One region of the Streptomyces sp. NPDC057638 genome, then DNA from elsewhere that is predicted to be linked to it. Evidence: riboswitches for the same ligand, from Rfam matches in the RefSeq annotation. Region 1 holds a riboswitch; the other holds the start of a gene.
The links. A riboswitch is a leader RNA that binds a small molecule or an ion and turns the genes downstream of it on or off. The one in region 1 is predicted to bind S-adenosylmethionine.
Positions count from the first base shown of each region.

Region 1 (4,388 bases):
GCGCGGCGATGTCGTCGGGCAGCATCCGGAAGTAGTCCACGGGCGCCCACGGGGTGTGGGAGAAGTGGCCGATGCGCAGATCGGGCCGGAGTTCCCGGAGCATCCCGGGGACGAGCGCGAGGTGGTAGTCCTGCACGAGGACGGCGGCGCCCTCGGCCGCCCGGTCGGCGAGCGCCTCGGCGAAGGAGCGGTTGTAGCTCTCGTAGGAGGCCCACTGGCGGCGGAACTCCGCGTCGAACACCGGCTCCAGGGGGGTCTGGTAGAGCATGTGGTGGACAAACCAGAGCACCGAGTTGGCGATGCCGTTGTACGCGTCGGAGTGGACCGTCTCGTCGATCGCGAGCATCAGGACCCCCTCCTCGCCGACCCCGCGGCGCACGGCCTCGCGGTCGCCGGGACCGAGGGCGGAGCAGACCCAGAGCGCGTCGGCCTCGGCGCCGATGGCGGAGAGCCCGGAGACCAGGCCCCCGCCGCCGCGCCGGGAGGTGAGCGTCCCGTCGTCGGCGAGGGAGTACGTGACGGGGCCGCGGTTCGACGCGACGAGGATCCCGGCGGGCGCGGGCGCGGGCGCGGGTGCCGGCTCGGGATCGTCCGGGGCGGGGGCGGCGGACGGGCCGCCCGGTGCGGTGGTGCCGTCCGTTGCTGCGGGGGGCTCGGAGACCATGTCGCGAAACCTAGCCCGTCCGGTAAACCCTCAAACGTGCGTACGCCCGAGCTGGCTCACACCGGCCGCCCCCGGCCCCGGAGGCTCCGCGTACGGCTCGCGAACCGGTCCGCCCCGGCCCGGTCAGGGGCGGCGGGAGCGGAGGGCGGCGACCGCGACAACGGCGGCGGCGGTCAGGCTCAGCGCCAGGCCCGCGAGGAGCCAGAGGCGCTCGGTGACCGGGTCGCCCTGGGGGAGCCCGGTCACGGTGTCGGCGTGGGCGAGGGGGGTCAGCAGCAGCGGGGCCGAGGTCAGGGGCAGCAGGGCCAGTGCTCTTCGGGTGAGTTTCATGGAGGGGATGTTCATGGACTTATCGGTTTTATCCCGCCTTATGCGGCACGACGCGCCGCGTACTCACTGATCTCGCGCATCGGCGGGCGCTCCTCCGTGTCCACCGCGTGGGTCCGGGGGACGAACCCCTCCTCCGCCCGTTCGAACTGGGTCAGCGCCGGGCGCACCAAATGACCACGGGAGAGGCGGAGCTGGGCGGTGCGGTAGATCGCCGCCGCCATCCGGCCCAGCGCCTGCCCGTCCTGGTGGCGATGGCGGCGGGAGCCCACATCGACCTGCGCCAGGGCGTCCAGGCCCACCGTGTGCAGCGCGTCCACCAGCAGGCCCAACTCCACTCCGTAACCGACAGGGAAGGGAAGCCGCTCCAGCAGCGAGCGCCGCGCCGCGTACTCGCCGCCCAGCGGCTGGACGAAGCCCGCCAGCGCCGGCCAGTGCAGATTGAGCAGCGGCCGGGCCACCAGCTCGGTGACACGGCCTCCCTGACCTGCGGCATCACCCAGGGGGCGGTCATACATCGCCTTCACGAAGGCCACCTCGGGATCGGTCAGCAGCGGCCCGGCTATCCCCGTGACGAAGTCCGCGGAGAAGTTCTCCAGATCGGCGTCCACAAAGCAGACGACCTCTCCCTTGGTGACCATGAGTGATCGCCACAGGACCTCGCCCTTGCCGGGCAGCGCGGGGATCCGGGGCAGGATCGAGTCCCGGTGCACCACCCGCGCCCCGGCCGCCGCCGCCACCTCGGCGGTGCGGTCGGTGGAACCGGAGTCGATCACCACCAGTTCATCGACGAACGGCACCGCCTCCATCAGCTCCCGGCGGATGACGGTGACGATCTCCCCGACCGTCGCCTCCTCGTTGAGCGCGGGCAGGACCACGCTGACCGTCGTCGAGCGCTTGGCCTCCAGCAGCGCGCCCAGGGGACGATCGGCCGCCGTCCAGGAGCGTCCGGCCAGCCAGCGCTCCACCTCTTCGAGCACGTTTCGCCACTCCACTCGCGTCCGTCTGTGATCCATCTCGCGGTGCGGACCTCTGTCTCAACCGCTAGGGCATTCGGTTACAGTCTTGAACAACACGGAGGCCCGGCGCATGTCGGGGTCCTTCGTTCCGCGTCGGCCGACCGGTCCGTCCTCCCTTCACGGGGGCCCGGGGTCCGCCGCTCACAACCGAATAGCGCTCATCCAGAGGGGCAGAGGGATACGGCCCGTTGAAGCCCCGGCAACCCTCCAGCCGGTCTCCGTCGCCATACAGGCGCCGCGAGGCTCCCGGCTTGGGAAGGTGCCAAATCCGTCTCATGGCGAAACGCGCCATGAGGAAGATGAGGAGAAAGGGCCTCGCCTCCATGGCTGTGCAGACTTCGACCGACACCCCCCTCCGCCTCGGCCCCGCCGTCGGCCTCTCCTGTCGTGAGTGCGGAGAGCGCTTCGACCTCGGCCCGATCTTCGCCTGCGCCTCCTGCTTCGGCCCGCTGGAAGCGGCGTACGAACTCCCCGAGGGCGACCCCGAGGCGCTGCGCAAGGCGATCGAGGCCGGACCGGCGAACATCTGGCGGTACGCGCCGCTGCTGCCCGTCCCCGCCGATGTCGCCGAGCGGCCCAATCTCAACCCCGGCTTCACCAAGCTGGTCAAGGCCGACAACCTCGCCCGTGAACTCGGGGTCACCGGCGGTCTCTACGTCAAGGACGACTCCGGCAACCCGACCCACTCCTTCAAGGACCGGGTCGTCGCCATCGCCGTCGAGGCCGCCCGCGCCTTCGGTTTCACCACCCTCTCCTGCTCCTCCACCGGCAACCTCGCGGGCGCCGTCGGCGCCGCCGCCGCCCGTGCCGGACTGCGCTCCTGCGTCTTCATCCCGCACGACCTGGAGCAGGGCAAGGTCGTCATGGCCGCCGTCTACGGGGGCGAGCTGGTCGGCATCGAGGGCACCTATGACGACGTGAACCGTTTCTGCTCCGAGCTGATCGGCGACCCGCTCGGCGAGGGCTGGGGCTTTGTCAACGTCAACCTCCGCCCCTACTACGCGGAGGGCTCCAAGACCCTCGCCTACGAGATCTGCGAGCAGCTCGGCTGGCGGCTGCCGGACCAGATCGTCATCCCCATCGCCTCCGGCTCCCAGCTCACCAAGATCGACAAGGGGCTTCAGGAGCTGATCAGGCTCGGACTGGTCGAGGACCGCCCGTACAAGATCTTCGGCGCGCAGGCGCTGGGCTGCTCCCCGGTGGCCGCCGCCTTCAAGGCCGGACACGACGTCGTACGCCCGGTGAAGCCCGACACCATCGCCAAGTCGCTGGCGATCGGCAACCCGGCCGACGGGCCGTATGTCCTGGACATCGCCCGGCGCACCGGGGGAGCGGTCGAGGACGTCACGGACGAGGAGGTCGTGGACGCGATCAAGCTGCTCGCCCGGACCGAGGGGATCTTCGCGGAGACCGCGGGCGGGGTGACCGTCGGGGTGACCCGCAAGCTGATCGAGAACGGGGTGCTCGACCCCTCGCTGACCACCGTCGTCCTCAACACCGGGGACGGGCTCAAGACCCTGGACGCGGTCGCCCCGACGACCGGTCCTTCGGCGACGATCCGGCCGAGCCTGGACGCGTTCCGCGCGGCGGGGCTGGCGGGCTAGTCACGATCCGGGCGCCCGGGGCGCCGGGACCCGCCGCGCGGGTCCGCCCCCGGGCCGGGTCCGCCCCCGGCTCCCGTGCGCCGGTCTTTCGGGACCGGCGCCCACCCCCACCTCCTCCTGTTCCCCTCTCTCTGGGAGATCCGAGAATGAGCGTCACCGTCCGTATCCCGACCATCCTGCGCACCTACACCGGCGGCAAGGCCGAGGTCCCCGCCGAGGGGACGACCCTCTCCGAGGTGATCGCCGACCTGGAGCAGAACCACACCGGTATCGCCGCGCGCGTCCTGGACGACGAGGGCAAGCTGCGCCGCTTCGTCAATGTCTATGTGAACGACGACGATGTCCGCTTCGAGCAGGGCCTCCAGACGGCGACGCCGGACGGCGCCGGGATCTCGATCATCCCGGCGGTCGCGGGCGGCTGACCCCTCGCGGCGCCCCGGACGGCCCCCGCGCCCCCCGCTATGGGGTGACCACCCCACCGGGTGATCACCGTGGGGCCACCGGATCGCCGTACCCGGACGATTACCTTACGTAATCCAGAGAATTGCCCTCTCCGTCAGAGAAACGGAGGGGGCAATTCTGCATGGTTGAGCACGCTACAGTTGGGGAACGCGCGATGCTCGCCCTTGCTGAGCCGCCTATGAGAATGCGCCCTGGGGCGATAAGAAGCAGCCAATATGCTCCGGTGATTGTCTTGTAAGTCTCCTTTGTCGGGCCCGACTTGCCCCGGAATTGCTTGAATTCTGGTTAATTACCCTATCGCTCGGGGCGGGA
Region 1 is NZ_JBHVHF010000023.1:2,500-6,887, reverse strand. Features, by position in the region: gene ACFVIM_RS05700 (trehalose-6-phosphate synthase) at 1-547, opposite strand, end outside; gene ACFVIM_RS05695 (hypothetical protein) at 788-994, opposite strand; gene ACFVIM_RS05690 (glucosyl-3-phosphoglycerate synthase) at 1,033-1,971, opposite strand; SAM riboswitch class I at 2,166-2,316, shown strand; gene thrC (threonine synthase) at 2,310-3,614, shown strand; gene ACFVIM_RS05680 (MoaD/ThiS family protein) at 3,761-4,036, shown strand.

Region 2 (4,388 bases), on a different contig from region 1:
GCGACAAGGTGCTGCACGGTCGCGAGACCGGCATCATCAAGCGACTGCCGCACGGTGAGTTCATCGAGGTCCACGAGCCGCTCAGCCAGGGCGCGCTCTACACCCTCACCTCGCATGAGCAGCCCAAGCCGCTGGAGCTCGGCCCGACGGTCGACGAGAACGGTGTCGAGCGCAAGCCCGGCATCATCGAGAAGACCCGGGTCAGCCTCAGCAAGGGCTTCTACGGGGAGGGCAACCAGATCCCCAAGGCCACGCCGGAGGAGTACAAGGAGATCAGCGAGGGCCACGGCCACCACTGATCGCGGGTGACCGGCCCCTCCGGCCGGTCACCGCACCGGCCGCGAGGCCGGGACACCGGTTCACCGAGCCACAGAGGCTCAGACAGATCGAGAGATCGACTGATCACACGGATCGACTGACCGACTGATCGCCACAGCGCGGAGCCCCGTCCAACCGCCGGACGGGGCTCTTCGCCGTTCCCCGCACTGGATAGGGTGGACGGTGTCCCCCGTTCGGGACACTTCCCAGTCGATTCGATGGACCCTGGAGCGGACCATGAGCGTTGAGACCCCGGCAGGCGGCGACAGCGGGCTGGCCCACTCCTGGCCCACCGTTCTCAACGCCCTCCTCGACCAGCGCGACCAGAGCGCCGACGCCACCGCCTGGGCGATGGACCGCATCCTCAGCGGTGCGGCCACCGACGCCCAGATCGCGGCCTTCGCCGTCGCCCTGCGGGCCAAGGGCGAGACCGTCGAGGAGATCTCCGGACTCGTCCGGACCATGTACGCCCACGCCCACCTCATCGACGTCCCCGGACCCAGCGTCGACATCGTCGGCACCGGCGGTGACGGCGCCAAGACCGTCAACATCTCCACCATGTCCGCGATCGTCGTCGCCGGTACGGGCGTGAAGGTCGTCAAACACGGCAACCGCGCCGCCTCCAGCGCCTCCGGCGCCTCCGACGTCCTGGAGAAGCTCGGGGTCAACCTGGAACTGTCGCCGGGGCGCGTCGCCGAGGTCGCCGAAGAGGCGGGCATCACCTTCTGCTTCGCGGTGAAGTTCCACCCCGCGCTGCGGCATGTGGCCGCCGCCCGCCGCGAGATCGGCATCCGCACCACCTTCAACTTCCTCGGCCCGCTGACCAATCCGGCCAAGGTCACCGCCCAGGCCACCGGCGTCGCCGACGCCCGCATGGCGCCGATCCTCGCGGGCGTCCTCGCCGAACGCGGCTCCACCGCGCTGGTCTTCCGGGGCGACGACGGCCTGGACGAGCTGACCACGACCGCGACCTCCCGGGTCTGGGTGGTACGGGACGGGGCCGTCCGGGAAGAGCGCTTCGACCCCCGGGATGTCGGCCTCGACCTGGTCCCGGTCGAAGCCCTGCGGGGCGCCGACGCCTCCTACAACGCGGATGTCGCCCGGCGGCTGCTCGCGGGGGAGCGGGGGCCCGTACGGGACGCGGTGCTGCTGAACTCGGCGGCCGCGCTGGTGGCGCTGGATCCGACGGCGGCGCCGCTGGCGTCGCAGCTCTCGGACGCGATGGGGCGGGCGGCGGAGTCCCTCGACTCCGGCGCGGCCGCCACCTCCCTCACCCGCTGGATCACCGCGACCACCGCCTGACCGGCCGCCCCACCCCTCGGGCCCCGGGCCGACGCCTGGGGCCCGAGGGGTGTCCGGATGGTGGGCCGGGGTTGCGGGGGGTGGGGCGGGTGACATAGCGTCCTCGCAGGTCATGAGCGACAGCGACTACGGCCCCGGCCCGCTGTCCGGCAACCCTCCGTCCGTGGCGGGGTGCCCCGGGTGAAGACCAGGCCGCTGGCAGCGAGGCCCGCGGCAAGCGCGGACCCCTGCGAACCCTGGGGTCCTGGTCCTCAAGGGAGCAGTCTCGTGAGCAAGCGAATGCGCTAGGGCTGAACGCCCCTTCTTCAGCACCCTTCTCACCCCCACCCCGGCTGGTCGCGGTCGCGGTCGCGTTGATGGAACGCGCGCGTCCCGGTCCGTACTCGGTCCCATACCTGGGTAGTTCCGACACCTCTCGACGTCTATGCCCGCGCTCCGGCGCCGGTCGAGGTATCGGTATGTCCCGGCTCCCGGCCCGGTGGGTGTCCCCGTCTTCCGCCCTGCCGCCAGGAGTTCCGTCATGTCCGCTCACGCCCACGCCGCCGCCGTCATCGACACCGCCGCCCCGCTGCCCGTCCTCGGCCGGGATGTCACCGTGCCGCTGGTCACCGGGGGCGAGGTCACCTACGCGGCGCTGGACTACGCCGCCAGCGCGCCCGCGCTCCAGCGGGTCTGGGACGATGTGGCCGCGTACGCGCCGTACTACGGCAGCGTGCACCGGGGGGCGGGCTATCTCTCGCAGCTCTCCACCGATCTCTTCGAGAACAGCCGCGCGACGGTCGCCGAGTTCCTGGACTGTCGGGACGGTGACCAGATCGTCTTCACCCGTTCCACGACCGACTCGCTCAATCTGCTGGCGGCCGTGATCCCGGCCGGGTGTGAGGTGTTCGTCTTCGAGACCGAGCACCACGCGTCGCTGCTGCCGTGGCGGGACGCGCGGGTGACGTACCTCAACGCCCCCCGTACCCCGCAGGAGGCGGTCACCACGCTGGAGCGGGCGCTGGCGGACCGGGACCCGTACGGGCCCGCGCTGGTCTGTGTGACGGGCGCGTCGAACGTGACCGGTGAGCTGTGGCCGGTACGGGAGCTGGCCGCCGCCGCGCACGCCCACGGCGCCCGGATCGTGCTGGACGCGGCGCAGCTCGCGCCGCACCACCCCGTCTCCGTCCAGGAACTGGACGTGGACTGGGTGGCGTTCTCGGGGCACAAGCTGTACGCGCCGTTCGGCGCCGGGGTGCTGGCCGGGCGGGCCGACTGGCTCCAGGAGGCGGAGCCGTACCTGGCGGGCGGCGGTGCCTCCCGTACGGTCGCGCGCCGGGCGGACGGCGGGGTGGCGGTCGAGTGGCACACCACGGCCGCCCGTCATGAGGCCGGTTCGCCGAACGTGATCGGCGCCTACTCCATCGCCTCCGCCTGCAAGGCGCTCACGGAGGCCGGGTTCGAGGGGCTCGTGGCGCGGGAGCGGGAGCTGATCGCCACCGTCCGCGAGGGGCTCGCCGCCGTCCCCGAGGTGCGGATCCTCTCCCTCTTCGGCGACGACGCGCCGCGCGTCGGCGTGATCTCCTTCGTGGTGGAGGGCTGGAACAGCTCCCACTTCGCCGCCGCGCTCTCCGCCGAGTACGGGATCGGGGTGCGCGACGGCCTCTTCTGCGCCCATCCGCTGGTGCGGACCCTGCTCGGCAGCGACGCGGAGCAGCCGGGGGAGTGCGGCGCCCCGGAAGCGGCGCCGGGCGAGCGGTCGCTGAACGCGATCCGGGTCAGCTTCGGGGCGGGCACCCCCGACGAGCACGTCGAGCGCTTCGTACGGGCCGTACGGGAACTGGTCACCGAGGGCGCCCGGTGGAACTACCGCACCGAGGACGGCCGGTGTGTCCCGGACCCCACCGGCTCGTTCTGAGCCGACAGCCGGGTCCCGATCAGCACCATCCGCATCGCGCGCTCGGTGGCGTCGGTGAGGAACTCGCCGCCCCGGCTGAGGGCTTCGGTGAGGCTGACCGGCGCGGGCAGGATCGAGCCGTAGGCGTCGACGCCCGCCGCGCGCACCTGGTGGGCGCCGTCGCCGAGGGTGCCGGCGAGGGCGAGCACGGGCCGTCCGTACCGCTTGGCGCGGCGGGCGACCTCGGCGGGGACCTTGCCGCGCGGGGTCTGGTGGTCCAGCGCGCCCTCGGCGGTGAGGATCAGATCGGCGCGGGCGAGCCGGGCGTCGAGGTCGAGATGGTCCAGCAGGACGTCGAAGCGGGGGAGCAACTGGGCGCCGAGGGCGGCCAGCCCGGCGCCGAGACCGCCGGAGGCGCCGGTTCCGGGACCGGTGTAGAGGTCGGTACGGAGGTCGAACCGGCCGCCGAGATCGCGGGTCAGAACGTCGGCCCAGTGTTCGAGGGCCGACGCGAGATGCTCGACCTGGGCGGGGGTGGCGCCCTTCTGGGGGCCGAAGACGCGGGCGACCCCGCGTTCGCCGCAGAGCACGTTGAACGGGTTGCAGGCGACGCGTATCTCCGTCTCCCACAGCCGCGGGTCGAGCCCGGAGGTGTCGATCCGGTCGAGGGAGCGCAGCCGGCCGCCGCCCCGGGGCAGCTCCCGGCCGTCGGCGTCGAGCAGCCGGGCGCCGAGCGCCTGGAGCGCGCCCGCGCCACCGTCGGAGGTGCCGGAGTCGCCACAGCCGACGAGGATCCGGCGGGCCCCGGTGTCGAGGGCGGCGCGGATCAGCTCACCGACGCCGTAGGTGGTGGTGGCGCTGGGGTCGCGCAGGTCGTGCGGGACCAGGGAGA
Region 2 is NZ_JBHVHF010000033.1:4,660-9,047, forward strand. Features, by position in the region: gene ACFVIM_RS07445 (cytochrome bc complex cytochrome b subunit) at 1-299, shown strand, start outside; gene trpD (anthranilate phosphoribosyltransferase) at 556-1,620, shown strand; SAM riboswitch class IV at 1,729-1,846, shown strand; gene ACFVIM_RS07455 (aminotransferase class V-fold PLP-dependent enzyme) at 2,141-3,517, shown strand; gene ACFVIM_RS07460 (glycerate kinase) at 3,466-4,388, opposite strand, start outside.
Region 2: linked by a shared signal. The riboswitch ahead of ACFVIM_RS07455 (aminotransferase class V-fold PLP-dependent enzyme) and the one ahead of thrC (threonine synthase) in region 1 are both predicted to bind S-adenosylmethionine.